2 regions of the Quadrisphaera sp. DVD1 genome follow, and region 2 is predicted to be linked to the other one. Evidence: predicted binding sites of a transcription regulator. Region 2 holds the regulator's gene; the other holds the start of a gene.
The links. Region 2 encodes HspR, which represses chaperone genes until heat shock. Its sites were predicted from a motif close to ANTTGAGNCNGNCNGNCTCAANT; they were not measured.
Positions count from the first base shown of each region.

Region 1: a site for HspR is predicted at 2,676-2,698, ahead of AC5FZL_RS11075 (Hsp20/alpha crystallin family protein). Genes of this name have one in related genera too.

Region 1 covers NZ_JBZYWI010000089.1:668-11,433, reverse strand. Annotated here, with positions in the region: gene AC5FZL_RS11085 (glycoside hydrolase family 15 protein) at 1-1,788, opposite strand, end outside; gene AC5FZL_RS11080 (SDR family NAD(P)-dependent oxidoreductase) at 1,856-2,650, shown strand; gene AC5FZL_RS11075 (Hsp20/alpha crystallin family protein) at 2,758-3,252, shown strand; gene AC5FZL_RS11070 (GNAT family N-acetyltransferase) at 3,301-3,909, opposite strand; gene AC5FZL_RS11065 (hypothetical protein) at 3,942-4,379, shown strand; gene AC5FZL_RS11060 (YkvA family protein) at 4,386-4,799, opposite strand; gene AC5FZL_RS11055 (hypothetical protein) at 4,816-5,163, opposite strand; gene AC5FZL_RS11050 (DUF2382 domain-containing protein) at 5,170-5,676, opposite strand; gene AC5FZL_RS11045 (LOG family protein) at 5,776-6,573, opposite strand; gene AC5FZL_RS11040 (hypothetical protein) at 6,587-7,078, opposite strand; gene AC5FZL_RS11035 (nitroreductase family deazaflavin-dependent oxidoreductase) at 7,090-7,530, opposite strand; gene AC5FZL_RS11030 (endonuclease/exonuclease/phosphatase family protein) at 7,581-8,366, opposite strand; gene AC5FZL_RS11025 (hypothetical protein) at 8,394-8,984, shown strand; partial or broken gene AC5FZL_RS11020 (methylated-DNA--[protein]-cysteine S-methyltransferase) at 9,254-9,727, shown strand; gene AC5FZL_RS11015 (VOC family protein) at 9,728-10,258, shown strand; partial or broken gene AC5FZL_RS11010 (aldehyde dehydrogenase family protein) at 10,292-10,766, opposite strand, start outside.
Region 2 covers NZ_JBZYWI010000033.1:3,750-16,443, reverse strand. Annotated here, with positions in the region: gene AC5FZL_RS05895 (multidrug effflux MFS transporter) at 1-142, shown strand, start outside; gene AC5FZL_RS05890 (SDR family NAD(P)-dependent oxidoreductase) at 111-923, opposite strand; gene AC5FZL_RS05885 (exodeoxyribonuclease III) at 954-1,754, shown strand; gene AC5FZL_RS05880 (alpha/beta fold hydrolase) at 1,758-2,699, shown strand; gene AC5FZL_RS05875 (hypothetical protein) at 2,779-3,261, shown strand; gene AC5FZL_RS05870 (SDR family oxidoreductase) at 3,334-4,230, opposite strand; gene clpB (ATP-dependent chaperone ClpB) at 4,383-7,040, opposite strand; gene AC5FZL_RS05860 (GNAT family N-acetyltransferase) at 7,238-8,020, shown strand; gene gnd (NADP-dependent phosphogluconate dehydrogenase) at 8,157-9,641, opposite strand; gene AC5FZL_RS05850 (hypothetical protein) at 9,688-10,002, shown strand; gene AC5FZL_RS05845 (heat shock protein transcriptional repressor HspR) at 10,112-10,567, opposite strand; gene AC5FZL_RS05840 (DnaJ C-terminal domain-containing protein) at 10,605-11,636, opposite strand; gene grpE (nucleotide exchange factor GrpE) at 11,746-12,342, opposite strand; gene dnaK (molecular chaperone DnaK) at 12,339-12,694, opposite strand, start outside.

The sequences.
Region 1 (10,766 bases), on a different contig from region 2:
GAGGTGGCTCAGGCCCTGCGGCAGGTTGCCCAGGAACGCGCCGTCCGCGGGGTCGATCATCTCGGCGAGGACGCCGACGTCGTTGGCCAGCGGCACCAGCTCGGCCATGAGGGCGCGGGCCTCGTCGGTGCGCCCGACCAGGTGCAGCGCCGAGACGGTCCAGAACGAGCACGCCAGGAACGCGCCCTCCTCCTCCTGCGCCCCGCTGTAGCGGTGCATGAGGGGGCCGCTGCTCAGCTCGGCCCGCAGCGCGTCGATCGTCGCCGACATCCGCTCCCCCGTGTCGAACCCGCTGCCGGCGTGCAGCAGCACCGAGGCGTCGAGGTCGTCACTGCCGGGGAACCACACGTAGCTGCGGCGCTGCTCGGACCAGCAGTGCTCCTCCACCCACGCGCGGATCCGCTCCGCCTCGCGGGCCCACCGGGTGGGGTCGCCGGGGATCTGCCCCGCCTCGGCCAGGTGCACGGCGCAGCGCAGCGCCTGCCAGCAGCCGAGCTTGGAGGAGGTGTAGTGCTCCTCGCGCTCCAGCTCCCACATGCCCGCGTCGCGGCGGCGCCACACGTCGCAGGCCAGGTCCGCCATCTCGGCGAGCAGGTGGCCGGTGTCGGTGTTGAGCACGTGGCCGTTGTCCACGTACAGGCGGACGGTGTCGAAGAGGTCGCCGAACACCCCCAGCTGCAGCTGCCTCGCCGCGCCGTTGCCGGTGGCCACCGGGCCGATCCCGCGCCAGCCCGGCGCCTCGGGCAGCTGGTGGGGCTGGGGCAGCTCGCCGTCGAGGCGGTAGAAGACCTGCATCTGCCGGCCCTGCCGGTCGATGGTGCGCAGCAGCCAGCTGGTGGCCGCGTGGGTCTCCTCGCGCAGGCCGAACCGGAACAGCGCCTTCAGCGTGTACGCCGCGTCGCGCACCCAGGCGAAGCGGTAGTCCCAGTTCTTGCCCCCCTGCAGGCTCTCGGGCAGCGAGGTCGTGGCCGCGGCGGCCACCGAGCCGCTCGGCCCGTGGATGAGCATCTTGAGCACCAGCGCGCTGCGCTGCACGGCCTCGGCCCACTGCCCGCCGTCGGCGGAGAACTGCGCCGACCACCGCTCCCAGTCCGCGACGGTGCGGTCCAGGCCGGCGTCGACGTCCTCGGGCGCGGAGAGGTGCAGCGGCTCGCCGGAGGAGGCGACCACCCCGACGAGGTGCCGGGAGCCCGGCGCCGTGGTGAGGGTGCCGCGCACGGCCCGGTCCGTCTCCTCGACCTGCCCCTCCCCCAGCAGGCGCACCGCCATCGTCACCCCGTCGACGCGCAGCACCGTGCCGTGCACGGTCTCCCGCGCCCAGGGCGACGCGCCGTTGAGGCAGGTGCCCGGCGCCACGGCCCAGCGCACCTCGACCCGGCCCTCCACCCCCTCCACGCGCCGGGCGAGCTCCGCCCACGGCAGGCGCCCGGAGACCCCGGTGTTCAGCGCGTCGGTGACGCGGACCACGCCGGAGGCGGTGGTGTGGGTGGTCTCCAGCACGTTCGTGCCGGGCAGGTAGCGGCGCACCGTCGTGAACGGCTCCACCGGGGCGAGCTCCAGGCGCCCGCCGTTCGTCGCGTCGAGGACGCCGGCGAAGGGCGGGTCGGAGTCGAGGTCCGGGATCGGCCACCAGTCGACGGAGCCGTCGAGGGCGACCAGCGCGACCGTGCGGGTGTCGCCGATCGGGGCGTAGGAGCGCAGGTCGGCGTACCCGTCGACGCGCGGGGACGTCCGCGAGGGCGGCCGCGGCGGTGCGGACGTCGTGGGGTCGAGCTCGGGCGCGGCCATGCGGTCTCCTGGGGTGGGCGGCGCCCCCCATCCTGCGCAGCCCCCGCGACCTGCGCAGGATGGGGGCGTGGATCTCGACCTGACCGGACGCACCGCCTTCGTCAGCGGCTCCAGCCAGGGCATCGGGCGCGCGATCGCCGTGGGGCTCGCGCGCGCCGGCGCCTCGACCGTCCTCAACGGGCGCGACGCCGCCCGGCTGGAGCAGGTGCTGGGCGAGCTGCGGCGCGAGGTGCCGGGCGCCGACCTGCGGGCCGTCGCGGCCGACGTCGCCACCGCGGAGGGCGCCGACCGGGTGCTGGAGGCCGTGCCGCGGGTCGACGTGCTCGTCAACAACCTGGGGATCTTCGGCCCGCGCCCGGTGCTCGAGGTCGACGACGAGGAGTGGCGGCGCTACTTCGAGGTCAACGTGCTGTCCGGGGTGCGCCTGGCCCGTCAGCACCTGCCCGGGATGGTCGAGCGCGGCTGGGGGCGGGTGCTCTTCCTCGCCAGCGACTCCGCGGTGGTCGTGCCGGCCGAGATGGTGCACTACGGCGTCACGAAGACGGCGCTGCTGGCCGTCTCCCGCGGGTACGCGAAGGCGGTGGCCGGCACGGGCGTCACGGTGAACACCGTCGTCGCCGGCCCCACCCGCACCGAGGGGGTCGAGGACTTCGTGGGCCAGCTCGTCGGCACCGACCTGCCGTGGGAGCAGGCGGAGGAGCGGTTCATGGCCGAGCACCGGCCGAACTCGCTGCTCCAGCGACTCATCCGCCCCGAGGAGATCGCGAACATGGTCGTCTACCTGGCCTCCGACCAGGCCTCGGCGACCACCGGCGGGGCCCTGCGGGTCGACGGCGGCTACGTCGACGCCATCCTCCCCTGACGCCTCCGCCGCAGGTGGCGACGGGAATTGAGTCGGGTCGACTCACGTTGAACACCTCGATGGCGCCGCACCGGTGCCAGCAGCACCACCGCACGAGGAGACCGACCATGAGCACGCTCGTCATCCGCCGCCCGGCGCGGCCCTCCGCCGCCCGCCGCGACCTGTTCTCCCCCTTCGCCCTCGCCCCGCTCGCGCTGGCGGTCCCCGCGGCTCCGGCCGTGGCCCTCGAGCGCGACGGCGAGGACGGCGTCCTCACCGTCGAGGCCCCGGGCCTCGACGCCGCGCGCGACCTGTCGGTCGAGGTCACCGGCAGCGCGCTGACCGTCGCCGGCACCCGCCGCTCCACGAGCGGCCCGGTCCGGCGCGAGACCCGCTTCTCCCGCACCGTCGCGCTGCCCGAGGGCGTCGGCGCGGACGCCGTGACCGCCTCCTACGAGGCCGGCGTCCTGCGGGTGCGCGTGGCGGGGATGTTCCCCGCGCCCGTGCAGCCGGAGACCGTCCGCGTCGCCATCACCAGCGACGTCCCGGCCGTCGAGGCCTCCCAGCCGGCGGAGGCCGCGGAGGCCGCTGAGGTCGAGGCGCCCCAGGCCGACCGGGCCTGAGCACCTCCGCTGCGGCGCCCGGTCCCCCGACCGGGCGCCGCAGCGCCGTCAGCGGGTCGGGATCCCGAAGTACCCGTCCGGCGCCCCGGGCACCGGGGTGAAGCCGAGGCGGGCGTAGAAGCCGCGGGCCCGCGCGTTGCGCGGGTCCACCCCCACGTGCAGCGCGGCGGCGCCGCGGGCCGCCACCAGGGCGAGGAGGGCCCGCACCAGCTCGGCGCCGTGGCCCTGGCCCTGGTGGTCGGGCAGCAGGTCGACGTGCAGGTGGGCAGGGTGGCCCTCCAGCCCGGGGACGAGCATCTGTTCAGGCTCGTGGCCGCGCACGACGAGGTGCTCGGTCGGCGTCCGGGGCGGGCCTGCCGGGGCGGGGTGGCGCTGCGCGAAGCCCGGCAGCCAGTCCCGGCGCCAGGCCCGGACGAAGCCGGCCGTGTCGGCGGTGCCGAGCACGTAGCCCACGGCGCGCTCGCCGTCGTCGAGCACCAGGGCGAGGTCCGGCTCGAGCGCCAGGTACGGCCCCGCGTACACGTCGGGCAGCAGGTCGTCGTCGGGGTGCTGGCCGGTCGCGTCCTCGCCGGCGTCCCCGGTGCGCACGCAGATGTCGTAGACGGCGTCGCGGTCGCCGTCGCGGTAGGGGCGCAGGGTCGCTCGGGGGAGGCGCACGCCCCGCACCGTACGACGGGGAGGATGGGCGCGTGGACGGGCAGCGGCTGACCGGGGCGGACGTCGCGTGCTGGGTGCTCAAGACGAGCGCTCCGCCGGCGGCGGTCGCGGCGGGCTGGCAGCCCGGGACCACCGCCCAGGTGGGCCGCTGCGTGCGGCGCTCCTACCGGCTGGGCCTGATGGCCCCGGGCCAGCGCTGCCTGCTCTGGCTCAGCGGGCGCCGGGACCCCGGCGTCCACGCCGTGGGGGTGCTGGCCGGCCCACCGGACGACGCCCTCACCGTCGAGGTCGCCCTGCACCGCCTCGTCGACCCCGTGCCGCGCGCGCACCTGCTCGCCACGCCGTTCGCGAGCGCCGAGGTGGTGCGGATGCCGGCGGGCAGCAACCCCTCCTGGCTCTCCGCGGCGCAGCTGCGACCGGTGCTCGACCACCTGGACGCCGACGAGCTGCTCGCGGCCGGGTGGGCCTGAGCCCCCTCATGCCCCGGCCAGCCGGCGCAGCGCGAGCAGGCCGGCCGGGCTGCCGCGCCAGTGCCGCTCCAGCGCCTGCGGTCCCGCGGCCCGCACCACCGAGCGCAGGACGAGGACGACGACCACGGCGTCGTCGACCTGGCCGAGCACCGGGATGACGTCGGGCACCAGGTCGAAGGGCATCGCCAGGTAGGCCAGGAGCAGGACCAGGCGCACCCGCACCCCGCGCGGCAGGTCGTGGTCGCCGGCCAGGCGGCGCAGCAGGCCGACCACCTGCGGCAGGAGGCGCAGCGCCTCGGCCAGGCGGACGTCGTCCGGGCGCCGCCACCAGAGGACGGCGAGCAGCGCGAGCCAGGCGAGCAGCAGGCCCCCGGCCGCGCCGGCCAGCAGCGGCCAGGCCCGGCCCGCGGCGTCAACCACCGCTCACCCGGGGGGGTCAGCGGGCCAGGTCGGCGGCGAAGCGCTCCAGCCACTCGCGGGCGACGAGGGCCGCCACCAGCTGCTCGGAGGCGCTCGGCACCCCCAGCGCCTCGCGCACCCGCTGGGCCTCGGCCTCGTCGAGGGCCGGCTCCTCGGCCGGGCCGTCGAGCTCCTCGCCCGCGCGCACCTGGTCGGCCACGGCGGCGGCCGCCTCGTGCGCCAGCGCGGGGTCTGCGGTGCCGTGGGCCCGCAGCACCTGGATCATCTGCAGGCGCGCGGCGTCCTCGGTGCCCCCGCTCTCCGCCGTGGCCACGGCCACGGAGGCGAGCCCGCGCACGACCGCGGTGCGGCCCCGGTCGACCACCGGCGCTCAGGCCCGCTGGTCGACGACGGAGCCAGCAGCGGGGCCGGCAGCGGGGCCGGTGGCGGGGCGGGTGACGGAGCCGGTCGCCGAGCCGCTCACGTCGATGTCGACGCGCTCGGAGCGCAGGTCCGCGCTCACCACCTGCTCGCCGCGGACCTTCTCGGTGATGATCCGCACGCGCTCGACCGGCACCACCTCCACGCCGACCACGGGGCGCTCCTCGTGCAGGACGATCTCCAGCACGGCGTCGGGCGACAGCGGGTCGCGCAGCAGCTCGTCGCCGGGCAGCACGTCCAGGGTGCCGGCGGGGTCGTCGATCGGCGTCCGCTCGACCTCGAGGACCTCGCGGCGCACCTGCACCTCGACCCGCTGCACGACGGTCTCGGTCACCACCCGCCGGCGGACGACGACGCGCTGGTAGGGACGGCGCGCGGACTCCACGCGCAGCTGCTCCTCGGAGCGGACCACCTCGAGGCGGTCGGAGACGGTGCGGTCGGCGTCGATCTGGTCCACCGGGGCCCTCCTCGGGCGGGAGTCGTGCACCTTGGTACGGGCGCCCAGCATCCCAGAGCGGGGCCCGGTCCGCCGCTGGGAGCAGCGGCGGACCGGCGCTCAGCTGGGGTCGCCGCCCTCGTCGCCGAGCGCCTCGACGGCCCGCGCCTCGCTGTCGCGGTTGCGGCCCGCGGCGGAGACGATGACCTCCACCGCCTCGTCGACGTCGTCGGTGAGGGTGATCAGGTCGAGGTCGGTGGCAGAGATCGCGCCCTTGTCGAGGACCGTGCTGCGCAGCCAGTCCAGGAGCCCGCCCCAGTACGCGGTGCCGACGAGCACGAGCGGGAAGCGCGTGACCTTGCGGGTCTGCACGAGGGTCAGCGCCTCGAAGAGCTCGTCGAAGGTGCCGAAGCCGCCGGGCAGCACGATGAAGCCGTCGGCGTACTTGACGAACATCGTCTTGCGGGCGAAGAAGTAGCGGAAGTGGACGCCGAGGTCCACCCACTCGTTCATGCCCTGCTCGAAGGGCAGCTCGATCCCCAGGCCGACGGAGACGCCGCCGGCCTCGCTGGCGCCGCGGTTCGCCGCCTCCATGGCGCCCGGGCCGCCGCCGGTGATGACGGCGTAGCCGGCGCGGGCCAGCGCCGCACCGACGGCGACGCCCTGCGCGTACTCCGGGGCGTCGACGGACGTGCGCGCGGAGCCGAAGACGCTCACCGCGGGCCCCAGCTCGGCGAGGGCGCCGAAGCCCTCGACGAACTCGCTCTGGATGCGCAGCACCCGCCAGGGGTCCTCGTGCAGCCAGCTCGCCTGGCTCCGCCCGTCGAGCAGGTGCTGGTCGGTGGTGGCCTGCGGCACCATCTCGCGCCGGAAGGTCACCGGGCCCTGGTGGTAGCGCTCGTCCTCGCGACGGGTCATCGCACCTCCCGGTTCACGGCATCTCCACGGTCTCGGCTCGGGCGAGCTCGGCGATGGCGGCGTCGAGGTAGCCGTCCAGGGGCACGGCCCGGAAGGCCAGCAGGTCGGCGACCAGCAGCGGGGCGTGCTGGGCCACCTCGAGGGCGGTGATCTCCCGCGGCTCGTCCTCCTCGCCGCCGTGCACGCCGAGGGCGCCCACGAGCAGCACGACGAGGACGCCGGGGTCGACCTCGGGGAACCACGGGGCCGCCGAGCGCACGCAGCCGTCGAGCACGGTGGCGACGTCGTCGCCGCTCAGGCCGTCGAGGTGCGTCTCCTCGAGCAGCATCCGCACGACGTCGCCGAGGAGCACCTGCACGCGGGCCGGGTCCTGCGCGGCCAGCTGCGCGACGGCGTCGTCGAAGACCTCGCGGTGCTCGGCGCGGGCGGCGGCCACGGCGTCCACCACCGCCACCGCGATCGCGCGCACCGGGGCCGGGGCCTGGCGCCAGGAGGTGACCACCACGCCTCCCTCCCTCACGCCGCGACCGGTTCGAGCACGAACACGGGGATCTCGCGCTCGGTCTTCGCCTGGTAGTCGGCGTAGTCGGGGTAGGCCGCCACGGCGCGCTCCCACCACTGCGCCTTCTCCTCGCCGGTGACCTCGCGCGCCGTCATGTCCTGGCGGTGCGGGCCGTCCTGGAGCTCCACGTGGGGGTCCGCCAGGACGTTGTAGTACCAGACCGGGTGCTTGGGGGCGCCGCCGAGCGAGGCGACGACCGCGTAGCGGCCCTCGTGCTCGACCCGCATGAGCGGCGTCTTGCGCAGCCCGCCCGACTTCGCGCCCACGGTGGTGAGGATGACCACGGGCATCCCGCGCAGCGTGGTCCCCTCGGTCCCGCCGGAGCTCTCGTAGAGCTCGACCTGGTCGCGCACCCACTGCTCGGGGCTCGGCTGGTACTCACCGCTCAGAGGCATGGGCCCAGTCAACACCGCCGGGCCGACTGCGCGCTGCACCGGCCCGCTGCTCACCCCCTCGCCACCGGCAGCTCGAGCTCGACGTCGACGACGAGCGGGCGGTGGTCGGACAGGGCCAGCGCGGGCGCTCGGGCGGGGCCGGTGGCGCGCAGGCCGCCCCGGGCGAGGACGTGGTCGAGCTGGCGCTCCGGCGACTCGACCGGGAAGGTCGGGGCGCTGGCGAGCGGGCGCATCCGGGTCAGCCGCGCGGGACGCTCGCCCGCGAGGTTGAGGTCGCCCATGACCACCACCGGGCCCGGCACGGGCGCGGTGGCGCGCACCAGGCGGCGCAGCTGCACGACGTTCCACCCGGGCACGAACGACAGGTGCGTCACGGCCACGGTGACCCGGCCGGCGGGGGCCTCGACGTCGGCGACCACCGCCACCCGCGGCTCGTCGGTGACCAGGACCGGCCGCCGGCGCCCGGGGAACCACACCGGCACCCTCCCCCGCAGCTCCGGGAGCCGCACGACCTGCCAGGAGGCGACCGGGTAGCGCGACAGCAGCGCGATGCCGTAGGCCGCCGTGCCGGGCTGCTCCTGCCCGGTCGCCGCCATCCACGTCGCCCCGGGGGTGCCCGACAGCGCGGCGACGAACCGGTGCGCGACCGCGCCCATCGCCTCGGCCGCCACGGCGGTCAGGTCCGCGCCGCCCGAGCGCGGCTGGTCGCGGTCGACCTCCTGCAGCCCGAGCACGTCCGCGTCGAGGGAGGCGACGGCGTCGCGGAAGCGGGGGACGTCGACCCGCCCGTCGGCGGGCGAGCGGCCGTGGAGGATGTTGAAGGTCGCCAGGCGCATGAGCCGAGTGTTGGGTACAACGCTGGTGTGTCCACTCCAGACGCCTCCCCGCAGGACGAGCTCCGCGAGGCGCTCAAGCTGACCGCCGTCGGCCTCAAGCGCGCGGAGGTGCCGTTCGCGCTGTGCGGCGGGTACGCCGCCTGGGCGCGCGGGGCCCCGGAGCCGAGCCACGACGCCGACTTCCTCGTCGCCGCCGAGGACGCCGACCGCGCGGCCGAGGCGCTGAGCGGCGCCGGGCTGTGGGTGGAGCGCCCCCCGGAGGACTGGCTGTTCAAGGTGCGCGCCGCCGAGGGCGCGGAGTCCTTCGTCGACGTGCTGTGGCGCCTGTGCGACGCCCCGGTGGAGCAGGACCTCCTCGACCGCTCCGACACGATGCCCGTGCTGTCGGTGATCATGCCGGTGCTCAACGCCACCGACGTGGTCGCCGGCAAGCTCTCCGCCCTCACCGAGCACTACTGCGACTTCGGCCGCCTGCTGCCGGTGGCCCGGGCGCTGCGCGAGCAGGTCGACTGGGACGCCGTCCGCACCCGGACGGCGTCCAACGACTTCGCAGCGGCGTTCCTCGTGCTGCTCGAGCGGCTCGGCGTCGTCGAGCCCGCAGACGCCTCCGCGGCCTGACTCCCCTGCCGCCTCCTCCTCCTCCTCCGAGCGCGGGGCGTTCCTGTGCCCGTCTGGTGGGCACAGGGACGCCTCACGCTCGCCAGGAGCGGGTGTGATCCCACCCAGTCGCGCGTGGTGCGCTGACCGGGGACGCGCAGCCGCGCGGAACTGCTCGGTCGGCACCGCTCGGCGTCCCCGGTCGACGGCCGTGCACCGCTCGGCGCCGGTCGTCCACAGGGCGGCGGACGCCGGCCCCGCGGCACCTCCCGCGCGGCCATGCTGGGGCGATGGCGCTGCGGCACACCACCACCGACTCCCCGATCGGCCCGCTGACCCTCGTCGTCGACGACGCCGGCGCCCTGGCGGGCCTGTACCTGCCCGACCACGTGCCGGCGCCGACGCCGGCGCGCCTGGGCGAGCGGGCCGAGGACGACGACCCGGCGCTGGCCCGGGCCGCGGCGGCGGTGCGTGCCTACCTCGACGGGAGCGCCCCGTCGGTCGACGTGCCGCTGGCGGCGCCCGGCGGCACCGCCTTCCAGCAGCGCGTGTGGCAGCAGGTGGCGGCGATCCCCCGCGGCGAGACGCGCACCTACGGCGAGATCGCCGCCGCGGTCGGCCACCCGGGCGCCGGACGGGCCGTCGGCGCGGCGATCGGGCGCAACCCGCAGTGCCTGGCCGTGCCGTGCCACCGGGTGCTCGGGCGCGCCGGTGCGGTCACCGGCTACGCCGGCGGGGTCGAGCGCAAGCGCTGGCTGCTCGCGATGGAGGGGGTCGAGGCCGCCAGCGATGAGTCCGCCGCGCCGCGGCGGTCTGCACGGGCGGCGGGGACGAGCCCCGCCCGACCGACCCGGAGGAGACCCGCCGTGGCTGCTGCTGCGTTCCCCAAGATCTTCGTCAACCTGCCCGTGGCCGACCTCGAGGCCTCCAAGGGCTTCTTCAGCGCCCTGGGCTTCACGATCAACCCGCAGTTCACCGACGAGAACGCCGCGTGCGTCGTCTTCAGCGACACCATCTACGCGATGCTGCTGACCAAGCCCTTCTTCGAGGGCTTCACCGGCACGACGACGCTCGACGCGCACGAGGGGGTGGCGTCGATCCTGGCCCTGGGCCTGGAGAGCCGCGAGGCCGTCGACGCGCTGGCCGACAAGGCGGTGGCCGCGGGCGCGAAGCCCACCAAGGACCCCGAGGACCAGGGCTTCATGTACGGGCGCAGCTTCGCCGACCTCGACGGCCACCGGTGGGAGGCGTTCTGGATGGACCCGGCCGCCGCCGAGGGCAGCGCCCCGGCCTGAGGCCGGGGCGCTGCGGCCTCGAGGTGCTGCCGGTCAGGACGCCGGCGGCACCCGGGGCGCGGGCTCGAGGTGCACGGCCTTGAGCGCCGTGAGCTCGCCCAGCAGGTCGGGCCCGTAGCCGCGGCCGCTGCCGCTGCCGCGGCGCGGGTCGGCCGAGCCGCCGGGGGCCCCGCCCCAGACGGCGTTGACCTTGACGGTGCCGACCTCGAGCGACTCCGCGGCGGTCATCGCGTGCGCCATGTCCGGGGTCAGCACCGTGGCCGCCAGGCCGTAGGCGCCCGAGCCTGCCAGCTGCAGGCCCTGCTCGAAGGAGTCGACGACGGTCACCGCGGCGACCGGCCCGAAGGTCTCCTCGGTCATCACCGCCATCTCCTCGGTGCACCCGACGAGGACGGTGGGCGGGAACCAGCTGCCGGGCCGGTCCAGGCGCGCGCCCCCGGCCACGGCGCGGGCACCGGCGGCCAGGGCGCCGTCCACGTGCGCGGCGACGACGGCGAGCTGGCGCTCG
Region 2 (12,694 bases):
GGCCGCCTTCGTCCTCATCGCCCGGCCCGCGCTGCGCACCCCGCCGCCGGCGCTGGACGACGGCTCCGCCCTCCCGGCGGACGACCTCGACCTGCGCGACGACGCCGAGGTCAGCGAGCTGCCGCACCTCGTCGCCGACTGAAGCCGCTCGAGGCCGCGCGGACCAGCGGCCGGGGCGCGGCGCGCAGCAGCACCGACAGCACGGCGTAGCGGCGGCTGGGCACGCTCACCACCCTCCCGCGCCGCAGGTCGCGCAGCGCCTGCTCGACGAGCTCGTCGGCGTCCAGCCACAGCAGGCCGGGCCACCGGGAGACGTCCATCGCGGCCCGCTGGTGGAACTCGGTGCGCACGAAGCCGGGGCACAGCGCCGTGGCGACCACGCCGGTGCCTCGCAGCTCGCCGGCGAGGCCCTCGGTGAACGTCGTCACCCACGCCTTGGCCGCCGCGTAGCCGCCCATCGCCGTCCAGCCCGCGACGCTGGAGACGTTGAGGACGGCGCCGTGCCCGCGCGCGACCATCGCCGGCGCCGCCGCGGCGCTGAGCACGAGCACCGCCCGGCACAGGACGTCGAGCATCCGCTCCTGCTCGGCGGTGCTGCCGGTGCCGTCGGCGCCGGCGTCCAGGAGGCCGCGGCGCAGCCCGAAGCCGGCGTTGTTGACGAGCAGGTCGACCGGCGCGCTCGGCGAGGCCACCCGGTCGGCCACCCGCTGCAGCTGCGCGCGGTCGGCCAGGTCGGCGGCGAGGACCTCCACACCGGTGCCGTGGCGCTCGCGCAGGTCCGCGGCGGCGTCCTCGAGGCGCTGGGCGTCGCGGGCGACGAGCACGAGGTCGTGGCCGCGCGCGGCGAGCGCCCGGGCGAAGGCGAGCCCGATCCCGGCGGTGGCGCCGGTGACGAGCGCGGTGGGCGTTCTGCTCTCAGGCACCCGCTCACGGTAGGCACTAGCGTCGACCGCGTGCGACTGGCGACGTGGAACGTGAACTCCGTCCGGGCCCGCCTCGACCGGGTGACCGCCTGGCTGGCCCGCAGCGACGTCGACGTCCTGGCGGTGCAGGAGACGAAGTGCCGCGACGCGCAGTTCCCCACCGAGCGCTTCACCGAGCTGGGGTACGAGGTGGCGCACGTCGGGCTGAGCCAGTGGAACGGCGTCGCCGTGATCTCCCGGGTGGGGCTGGACGACGTCGCGGTGGGCTTCCCCGGCCAGCCGGCGTGGTCGAGCAGGCCCGAGGAGGAGGCCGCCGCGGAGGCGAGGGCGATCGGCGCCACGTGCGGCGGCGTGCGGGTGTGGAGCCTGTACGTGCCGAACGGCCGGGCCCTCGGCGACCCGCACCTGGCCTACAAGCTCGAGTGGCTCGCCGCGCTGCGCGAGGCCGGCGCGGGGTGGCTGGCCGCCGACCCCGACGCGCAGGTGGCGCTGTGCGGGGACTGGAACGTGGCGCCCACCGACGAGGACGTGTGGGACCCCGCCGTCTTCGCGCAGTCCACGCACGTCTCGCCGCCCGAGCGCGCCGCCTTCCAGGCCGTCGTCGACGCCGGGTACGCCGACGTCGTCCGCCCGCACGCCCCCGGCCCGGGCGTCTACACCTACTGGGACTACACCCAGCTGCGCTTCCCCAAGCGCCAGGGCATGCGGATCGACTTCGCGCTGTGCTCACCGGCGCTGGCCGCGCGGGTGGAGGGCGCCTCCATCGACCGCGAGGAGCGCAAGGGCAAGGGCGCCTCCGACCACGCGCCGGTGGTCGTCGAGCTGCGCTGAGCCGTGAGCCGCCTGCGTCCCCGGTCGCTGCGGGTGCCCCGCCGGGTGCGGGTGCCGCGCGCCGCCCCCCGCTCGCCGGACCGCTGGGTGGAGGCCGAGGACGGCGTCCGGCTGGCTGCCTGGGTGCGCGAGCCGGCCGCGTCCGCGGCGGGGCCGGACCCGGTGAGCGTGGTGCTGGCGCACGGCTGGACCCTCGCCGCCGCGGCCTGGGACCGCGCCGTCGACGAGCTCACCCGGGCCCACCCCGGGGTGAGGGTGGTGCGCTACGACCAGCGCGGGCACGGGGCCTCCGGCTCCTCGTCCTCCGCTGGGCCCCGCGACGACGCGGCGTCCATCGGCCGCCTCGGCGACGACCTGGCCACCGTCGTGCGGGTGCTGGCCCCGCGCGGGCCGCTCGTGCTGGGCGGGCACTCGATGGGCGGGATGGCCGTGCTGTCCGCCGCCGGGCGCCACGGCGACCTGCTCGGGCCCCGCACGCGCGGGGTGCTGCTGTGCAGCACGTCCGCCGGTGGCCTGTCGGCGGCCGGGCGTCCGCTCGTGCCCCTGATGGCGGCGCTGGCCCGGCTGCCCGAGGGGCTGAGCGTGCCGCGCGCCCCGCGGCTGCTGACCCAGCGCACCAACTACGGCCCCGGGGTGGACCCCGCGCTGGTCACCGCCACCAGCCGGGCGATGGGCCCGGTCTCCGGGCGCAGCACCGGTGAGTGGTTCGCCGCCCTCATGGCCCACGACGAGACGGCGGCCCTGCCGGCCCTCGCCGCGTCCGGCGTCCCGGTGCGGGTGCTCGTGGGCGACGCCGACCGGCTCACCCCGCGCCTGCACGCCGAGGCCCTCGCGGCCGCGCTGCCCGACGCGGAGCTGTCCGTCGTGCCCGGTGCGGGGCACATGCTGCTCGTCGAGCGGCCCGACGTCGTCGCCGAGGCGCTCGGGGCCCTGCTCGCACCGTGACCGATCGGTGACACAACGGCGTCGCCCTCACCCCGTGTGGCGCCTGTGCACGGGCTGTGATGTGCGCCACGCTGGAGCCATGACGTCTCCCGCCACCACGCACACCCCTCCGCCCCCCGTCTCGCTGGCCGTCAAGCTCATGTACGCCCTCGCGGCCCTGAGCGTGATCAGCCTCATCGTCACCCTGACCACCGGCCTCGACGCCATCCGCGAGAGCGCTCGGACGTCGGGCGTCGACGCCGACGCCGCGGTGACCGCCGGCATCGTCTTCGCCGTCGTGGTCGCCGTCATCAGCCTCGTGCTGTGGCTGCTGTTCGCCCGGTTCACCGCCCGCGGGCGCAACTGGGCCCGGATCGTCGTGACGGTCCTGTCCGTCCTCGGCGCCCTGGGCAGCCTGCTCAGCTTCGGCGGCTCGGGCCTGGAGATCGTCGTGGCCCTGGTCTCGCTGGTCATCTACATCGCCATCGTCGTGCTGCTGTGGCGCAAGGAGTCCAGCGCGTTCTTCAACGCCGGCGGCGCCCCCCGCCAGACCGTGGCCGACCCCGGCTACCCGACGGTCTGACCTCCCCCAGCACCACGTGGACAGGGGATCCCGCCCGGGTGGGCGGGATCCCCTGTTCGCGTCCGGAGCCGGTCAGGGGGTCGGCATGCCGCCGGTGACGGCGATCCGCTCGCCGGTGATGTAGCTGGACTCCTGCGAGGCCAGGAACACGTAGGCCGGGGACAGCTCGACCGGCTGGCCCGCGCGGCCGATCGGGGTGTCGCCCCCGAAGCTGCCCACCTTCTCCGCCGGCATCGTGGCCGGGATGAGGGGCGTCCAGATCGGGCCGGGAGCGACGGTGTTGACCCGGATGCCCTTGGGCGCGACCTCCTGGGCCAGCGCCTTGGTGAAGTTGAGCAGCGCGCCCTTGGTGGCGGCGTAGTCGATGAGCGACGGCGACGGCTGGTAGGCCTGGATCGACGTCGTGACGATGATGCTCGAACCGGGCTGCAGCTGCGGCAGGGCCGCCTTGCAGAGCCAGAACGTCGCGAAGACGTTCGTGGTGAACGTGCGCATGAGCTGCTCGGTGGTGAGGTCCTCGAGGCCCTCGACCGTCATCTGGTACGCGGCGTTGCTGACCAGGACGTCGAGCCCGCCGAGCTCGGAGACCGTGCGCTGCACGACCTCCTGGCAGAAGGGCTCCTCGCGGAGGTCGCCGGGCAGGGTGAGGCACTTCTTGCCCGAGGCCTCCACGACGCGCTTGGTCTCCTGCGCGTCGGACTCCTCCTCGGGCAGGTAGACGATGGCCACGTCGGCGCCCTCGCGGGCGTACGCCAGCGCGACCGCGCGGCCGATGCCGGAGTCGCCTCCGGTGATCAGGGCGCGCTTGCCCTCGAGCCGGCCGCTGCCGCGGTAGCTCGACTCGCCGTAGTCGGGCTCGAGGCTCATGTCGGACTCGAGGCCCGGGTGGGCGATGGTCTCCTCCGGCAGCGCGTCGGGCTGGACGTGCTGGGTGGTGGGGTCCTGGGGCGTGGTCTGGTCTCCGCTCATGCCCCTGACCTACCCACGTGTGACCCGCCTCACGCTGATCGTCTCGCGCCGAGCGGGCCCGCAGCGCCGACCGGGGACGCCCAGCCGCGCGGATCGGAGGTGATCGCACGGCTGGACGTCCCCGGTCGGGACGGCGCAGGCGGGGCGCTGCGTCAGGCGGTGATGGCCGCGCGGGCCTCGGGGCCCGCGCCGCTGTCCTCGGCGTCCGCGCGCCGGACGGTCAGCCCGACCGTCCCGTCGTCGGCGACGACCCGGTCGACGACGACGGCGTCGCCGTCGCGGACCTCCCCGGCCAGCAGCGACCGGGCGAGGGAGTCGCCGATCTGGCGCTGCACGAGGCGGCGCAGCGGCCGGGCGCCGTAGGCCGGGTCGAAGCCCTCCAGCGCCAGCCACTCGCGGGCGGCGTCGGTGACCCGCAGCTGCAGCCGGCGCTCGCCCAGGCGGCGGGCCAGCGCGGCCACGTGGAGGTCGACGATCCGGCTGAGCTCCTCCACGCCCAGGGCGTCGAAGACCACGACGTCGTCCAGCCGGTTGAGGAACTCCGGCTTGAACGCCATCCGGACGGCGTCCATCACCGCCGACCGCTTGGCCGCGGGATCGAGCGTCGGGTCGACGAGGAACTGCGACCCGAGGTTGGAGGTCAGCACGAGGATGGTGCTGCGGAAGTCGACCGTGCGGCCCTGGCCGTCGGTCAGGCGCCCGTCGTCGAGCACCTGGAGCAGGACGTCGAAGACCTCCGGGTGCGCCTTCTCCACCTCGTCGAGCAGCACGACGCTGTACGGGCGCCGCCGCACGGCCTCGGTGAGCTGGCCGCCGGACTCGTACCCGACGTACCCCGGGGGCGCGCCGACGAGGCGGGCCACGGAGTGCTTCTCCCCGTACTCGCTCATGTCGATGCGGACCATCGCGCGCTCGTCGTCGAAGAGGAAGTCCGCGAGCGCCTTGGCCAGCTCCGTCTTGCCGACGCCGGTGGGGCCGAGGAAGAGGAACGAGCCGGTCGGGCGGTCGGGGTCGGCGATCCCGGCCCGCGAGCGCCGGACGGCGTCGCTCACCGCGCGCACGGCCTCGCGCTGGCCGACCAGGCGCTCGCCGATGACCTCCTCCATGCGCAGGAGCTTGGCCGTCTCGCCCTCCAGGAGGCGCCCGACCGGGATGCCGGTCCAGGCGGCGACCACGCCGGCGATGTCGTCGGGGCCGACCCGCTCGGAGACCATGAGCTCCTCGTCGGCGCCGGCGCCCTCGCGGTCCTCGGCGGCCTGCGCCTCGGCCAGCTCGCGCTCGACGCCCGGGATGCGGCCGTAGAGGATCTCGCTGGCCCGGGCGAGGTCGCCCTCGCGCTGCAGCCGCTCGGCCTGGCCGCGCAGCTCGTCGAGGGTCGCCTTGAGCTGGCCGACCCGGTTGAGGCCCGCCTGCTGCTGCTCCCAGCGCGCGGTGAGGGCGGCGAGGGCCTCGGTGCGGTCGGCCAGGTCGGCGCGCAGCCGCTCCAGGCGCTCGGCGGACGCCGGGTCGTCGGCCTTCTGCAGCGCCAGCTCCTCCATCTTGAGCCGGTCGACGGCGCGGCGGAGCTCGTCGATCTCGACCGGGGAGGAGTCGATCTCCATCCGCAGGCGGGAGGCGGCCTCGTCGACGAGGTCGATGGCCTTGTCGGGCAGCTGGCGGCCGGAGATGTAGCGGTCGGACAGCGTCGCGGCGGCCACGAGCGCGGCGTCGGTGATCTGGACGCCGTGGTGCGCCTCGTAGCGCTCGTTGAGGCCGCGCAGGATCGCGATGGTGTCCTCGACGCTCGGCTCGCCGACGAAGACCTGCTGGAAGCGGCGCTCGAGGGCGGCGTCCTTCTCGATCTTCTCGCGGTACTCGGTCAGCGTCGTGGCGCCGACCAGGCGCAGCTCGCCGCGGGCCAGCATCGGCTTGAGCATGTTGCCGGCGTCGAGGGAGGAGTCGCTGCCGCTGGCGCCCGCCCCGACGACGGTGTGCAGCTCGTCGATGAAGGTGACGACCTCGCCCTCGGCGCCGCGGATCTCGTCGAGGACGGCCTTGAGCCGCTCCTCGAACTCGCCGCGGTACTTCGCGCCGGCGAGCATCGCGCCGAGGTCGAGGCTGATGAGGCGCTTGCCCCGCAGGGACTCCGGGACGTCACCGGCGACGATGCGCTGGGCCAGGCCCTCGACGACGGCGGTCTTGCCGACGCCGGGCTCGCCGATGAGGACGGGGTTGTTCTTCGTGCGCCGGCTCAGCACCTGCACGACCCGGCGGATCTCGGCGTCGCGGCCGATCACGGGGTCGATCCTGCCCTCGCGGGCCCGGGCGGTGAGGTCGACGCCGTACTTCTCCAGCGCCTGGAACGTGCCCTCGGGGTCGGCGGTGGTGACCTGGGCGCCGCCGCGGACGTCGGCCAGCTTCGCCAGGAGCGCCTCGCGGGTCGCCCCGGCGCCCTGCAGCAGCGTCGCCGCCGGGCCGGTGCCCGAGGCGAGGCCGACGAGGACGTGGTCGGCGGAGACGAACGCGTCGCCGTGCGCCTCGGACTCCTTGCGCGCGGTGGTCAGCGCGTCGAGCGCCGCGCGGCTCAGCTGGGGCGCGGCGACGGAGGAGCCGGACGCCGAGGGCAGGGCCGCCAGCGCGGCGCGGGTGCGCTCGCGCACGGTGGCGACGTCGGCGCCGGTCGCGGCCAGCAGCGCGGTCGCGACGCCGTCCTGCTCGAGCAGGGCGGCGAGCAGGTGCGCCGGCTCGACCTGGGCGTGCCCGGCCTCGACGGCGCGGGCGGCGGCGGAGGCCAGCGCCTCCTGGCTCTTGGTGGTGAGCTTGAGCTCCAACGGGACCTCCGGGTCGTGCTGCGTGCGTGGTGAGGCTGACTTGAGCCTACTGCACTCAACTCCCTGCGGCACGGCTCTGTTCCCCGCGTCCTGTGGGCGGATCTGCACCCGCTCCTGCTGCGCGCGGGGCGTTCCTGTGCCCGTCAGACGGGCACAGGGGCGCCCCGTGCGCAGCACGCCTGGGCCACGATGACGCCGTGACGGACCCCGCAGAGCTGCTCGACGCCTACGACGCGCAGCTGCGCACCGACGCCGAGACGCCCAGCGCCGTCTCGGTCACGCGCCTCGGGCCGCTGCGGCTGGTGACCTTCGCCGGCGGGCGCGGCTTCGTCACCTACCCGCGCCCGGGCGTGGACGATGACCTGGCGGGCCTCGTCGCCCCGGCGCTGGAGCACTTCCGCGCCGATCCCGCCACCACCCGCGTCGAGTGGAAGACGCGCGGTCACGACCACGCCCCCGGGCTCCCCGAGGCGCTGCGCGCGGCCGGCCTCACCCCCGACGCCCCGGAGTCGATCATGGTCGGCGCCGCGATGTCGCTGGCCGTCGACGTGCCGCTCCCCCGCGGCGTCGCGCTGCGCCGGGTCACCGAGGAGGCCGACGTCCGCGCTCTGAGCGCGATGGCCGACGAGGCCTTCGGCGACCCCGCGTCGACGCGGATGGCCGACGCCCTGCTGCGCCGCCTCGCCCTCGACGACGGGATGGAGCTGTGGGTCGCCGAGGCCGGGGGGCGCATCGTCAGCACGGGCCGCCTGGAGCCGGTCGCCGGGAGCGACTTCGCCGGCCTCTGGGGCGGCGCGACGCGGGCGGAGTGGCGCGGGCGGGGCGTCTACCGCGCGCTCACCGCCGCCCGCGCCCGTTCGGCGCTCGCCCGCGGGAAGGCGCTCGTGCACAGCGACTCCACCGAGCACTCCCGGCCGATCCTCGAGCGGTCCGGGCTGGTGAGGGTCTCCACGACGACGCCGTTCCACTGGCGGCGCTGAGCCGGGCGGGCGGCGGAGCTCGCCGGCCAGTGGGCGGATCTGCACCCGCTCCTGGTGCGCACGGGGCGGCCCCGTGCCCGTCTGGAGGGCGCAGGGGCGCCCCGTGCCGAGCGGGGCCCGGCGGCGACCGCGGGGATCAGTGCGGGTTGTGCGAGCCGAGGTCCTGGGTGTCCTGGCGCACCTCGCGGCCGTCCTCGCCCCACATCGTGTGGAACGTGCCCGCGCGGTCGACGCGGGCGTAGGTGTGCGCGCCGAAGAGGTCGCGCAGGCCCTGGAGCAGGGACGCCGGCAGCCGGTCGCGCCGCAGCGCGTCGTAGTACGCGAGGGCGCTGGAGAACCCCGGCGCCGGGACGCCGATCGTCGCGGCGGTCACCACCACGCGCCGCCAGGCGTCCTGCGCGGAGGCCACGGCCTCGGTGAAGTACTCGTCGAGCAGCAGCGACGGCAGCGCGGCGTCCTTGTCGTACGCCTCCTTGATGCGGTTGAGGAAGCGCGCCCGGATGATGCACCCGCCCCGCCAGATCGTCGCCATCTGGCCCTTGTCGACGTTCCAGCCGTACTGCTCGCTGGCGGCGGCGATCATGTCGAAGCCCTGCGCGTAGGCGACGACCTTCGAGGCGTACAGCGCCGCGCGGACGTCGTCGACGAACCGCTCGGCGTCCGCGCCCTCGACCTTCCCGGACGGCCCGGGCAGCGCCTGCGCCGCGCGGCGCTGGTCGGCGGCCCCGGAGAGCGAGCGCGCGAAGACGGCCTCGGCGATGCCCGTGACCGGCACGCCGAGGTCGAGCGCGGCCTGCACGGTCCAGCGGCCGGTGCCCTTCTGCTCGGTCTGGTCGACGATGAGGTCGACGAGCGGCTTCCCCGTCTCCTCGTCGGTCTTGGCCAGCACCCGGGCGGTGATTTCGATGAGGAAGGACTCCAGGTCTCCGGCGTTCCACTCCTCGAAGACCTCCGCGAGCTCGGCCGGGCTCATCCCCAGCCCCTGCCGCAGGAGGTCGTAGGCCTCGCCGATGAGCTGCATGTCGGCGTACTCGATGCCGTTGTGGACCATCTTCACGAAGTGGCCGGCGCCGTCCGTGCCGACCCACGTGCAGCACGGCGTGCCGTCGACCTCGACCGCGATCGACTCCAGGATCGGCCCCAGCGCGGCGTAGGACTCCTCCGACCCGCCCGGCATGATGCTCGGGCCGAGCAGCGCGCCCTCCTCGCCGCCGGAGACGCCGGTGCCGACGAAGTGCAGGCCGTGCTCGCGCAGCTCGCGCTCGCGGCGGCGGGTGTCCTCGAAGTGGGCGTTGCCGGCGTCGACGACGATGTCGCCCTCCTCCAGCAGCGGCACGAGCTCCTGGATCACGGCGTCGGTCGCGGCACCGGCCTTGACCATGATCACCACGCGGCGCGGCTTGGCGAGCGAGGCCACGAAGCCCGGGAGGTCGGTCGAGGCGATGAAGTCGCCCTCGGAGCCGTAGTCGCGCACGAGCTCCGCGGCGCGGGAGGCGGTGCGGTTGTGCAGGGCCACGGTGTGGCCGTGCCGGGCGAAGTTGCGCGCGAGGTTGCGGCCCATCACCGCCAGCCCCGTGACCCCGATGTCGGCGCGGGCGGTGTCCTGAGCAGCGTCAGCCATGCGGCGATCCTGGTCGCCGCGGCGCCCGTGCGCCAGACTGCGGGGCGTGCAGCGCTGGTGGACCTGGTTCGTGCTCGTCACCGCTGCGCTGTGCCTGGTGCTCGGGACCATCTCCCTGGTCGAGGGCGACTGGCTCACGGGCGGCCTCATGGTCGTCCTCGCGCTGGTCCTCGCCCGCGACGTCCGCCGCCGCCGCACCAGCGCGGACGTCACGGCGGAGTGGCCGCTCGAGCGCGTCCGCACCGTGACGAGCGGGCACCCGGGCGAGGTGCAGGCCGTGCGCGCCCTGCGCGGCGCCGACCCCCGCCTGGGCCTCGCGGACGCCGTCCGGCTGGTCCGCGAGGCCCAGGCACCGCGGTAGCCGGGGGGCGCCGCAGCGGCGACGTCGCTGGCCCGTGGCCGCTGTCAGAACCAGAGCGGTCCCGGGCGCGCCCTGGTTCTGACACCTCGTCTGCGCCGCCCGGTGACCCTCAGCGCTGCGGGCGCCAGACGACCAGGGCGCTGCCCGCGCCGAACGCCGAGCGCACCGGACGGCGTCCGCGCTCGACGGCGACCACGTCGCCCGAGGGGGTCGCGGCGAAGACCCGGCGCGAGCGCTGGAGCGCGGCCAGCGCCGAGGACAGCTCGTCGGTCAGCTCGCGCACCTTCCCCCGCAGGCGGTCGTTCTCGCCCTCGAGCTCGAGGATGCGCTTGATGCCCGCGAGGTTGACGCCCTCCTCCTGGGACAGGCGCTGCACCTCGCGCAGCAGGACGACGTCGCGCGCGGAGTAGCGGCGCCCCCGCCCGGTCGCGCGCGAGGGCGAGACCAGGCCGAGCCGGTCGTACTGGCGCAGCGTCTGGGGGTGCATGCCGGCCAGCTCGGCCGCCACGGAGATCACGAAGACCGGTGCGTCGGGAGCGACGCCAGGGCTCGCCTCGGTGCTCATCACCGCTTCCTTCCGACCTCGTCGGGAACGCTCGACCTCAGGACCGCGGCGCCGCCGCGCGGGCGCTCGCCAGGAGCCCGGAGCGCGGGTCGCCGTCGGCGGTGGCCTCGCGGAAGGCCTCCACCGCTGCGCGCGCATCGGCGTCGAGCCGCTGGGGGACGACGACCTGGGTGGTCACCAGCAGGTCGCCGGTGCGCTCCCCCACCCGCACGCCGCGGCCCTTGACGCGCAGCGTGCGCCCCGAGGGGGTGCCGGGGGCGATCCGCAGGCGCACGGTGGAGCCGTCCAGGGTGGGCGCCTCGACCTCGCCGCCCAGGGCGGCCTCGGCGAAGGTGACCGGCAGCGTCACGCGCAGGTCGTCGCCGTCGCGGGTGAAGACCGGGTGGGGTTCCACGTGGACCGTGACCATGAGGTCGCCCGCGGCGTCGGGGCGCGGGCCCGGCCGGCCCTGGCCGCGCAGGCGGATCTTCTGGCCGTCGCGGACGCCGGCCGGGATGCGGGCGGTGACCGTGCGGCCCTCCACGCGCAGCGAGACGGTGGTGCCGCCGACCGCCTCGGCGAAGGGCAGCGTCGCCTCCGCCTCGAGGTCCGCGCCGCGCTGCGGGGCGCGGAAGCCGGCGGGGCCGGCGCCCGGCCCGCCGGCGCCGCTGCCCTGGAACATGCTGAGCAGGTCCTCGAGGTCCGGGCCGCCCGCGGGCCCGGAGGTCTGGTAGCGCACGCGCCCGCCCGCCGGGCCCCCGCGGCCGGCGCCGCCGAAGAGCCCGCCGAGCAGGTCGTCGAAGCCGCCCCCGCCGCCGGGGCCCTGGCCTGCGGCGGTGAACCGGGCGCGGCCGGTGGCCATGGCGCGCACGGCGTCGTACTGCTCGCGCTGCTCGGGGTCGGAGAGCACCGCGTAGGCCTCGCCGACCTCCTTGAACCGCGCCTCCGCGGCGGCGTCGCCGGGGTTGGCGTCGGGGTGCAGGGTGCGCGCGAGCTTGCGGTAGGCCTTCTTGAGGTCGGCAGCCGAGGCGTCCTTGTCGACGCCGAGAGCGGCGTAGAAGTCCTTCTCGATCCAGTCCTGGCCTGCCACGGGTGGTCCTCTCACACGCTGTGACCGCCCCTGTCCCGCACTTCTTCGCAGAAGTGCGGGACAGGGCGGCGGTGGAACAGCACTTCTGGGCAGAAGTGCGGTGGGTGGGTCAGGCGGGGCTGGTGACCGCGACCCGCGCCGGGCGCAGCACGCGCCCGCCGACCCGGTAGCCCGGCTGCAGCACGGTGGTCACCGTGGTGACCGCCACGTCGCCTGAGCTGTGCATGAGCGCCTCGTGGACGGCGGGGTCGAACTCCTCGCCGTCCTCGCCGTAGCGCTCCAGCCCCAGACGGCCGAGGACCGCCTCGAGCTTGTCGGTGATGGCCGCGAACGGGCCGTCGGTGAGGTCGCCGTGCTGGCGCGCGAGGTGCACGTCGTCGAGCACGGGCAGCAGGGCCTCCAGCACGCTGGAGACGGCGCTGTCACGGGCGACGTCGCGGTCGCGGTCGACCCGCCGGCGGTAGTTGACGTACTCCGCCTGCAGCCGCTGCAGGTCGCCGAGGCGCTCCTCGGCGATCGTCAGCGCGGCCGACAGCTCCTCCGTGATGTCCGCGACGCCCTGCTCCTCGAGCGCCTCGACGTCCTCCTCGGGGGTCGAGGAGGGCGCCTGCGGGACGGCGTCCGGCACGGGGGCCGGGGCCGCCGGCGCGCCCGTGTCGGACGCACCGGCTCCCGGGACCTGGGCGGTCTCGTCGCTCTGGCTCACTTGCGGTCGTCCTCGTCCACGACCTCGGCGTCCACGACGTCGTCCTGCGCGCCGCCGGCAGCACCGGCACCCGCACCGGCACCCGCACCGGCACCGGCCGCACCGGCGTCACCAGCGCCCTCGCCCTGCGCGTACAGCGCCGAGCCGAGCTCCTGGCTGGCCGTGGCGAGCGCCTCCTGCTTGGCCTGGACGGCGGCGATGTCGTCGCCCTCCAGCGCCGTGCGCAGCTCGGCGATCGCGGTGCGGACCGTGGCCACGCCGTCCTCGGGGAGCTTGTCGGTGTTGTCGGTGAGGAACTTCTCCGTGGAGTAGACGAGCTGCTCGGCGGAGTTGCGGGTCTCGGCCTCCTCGC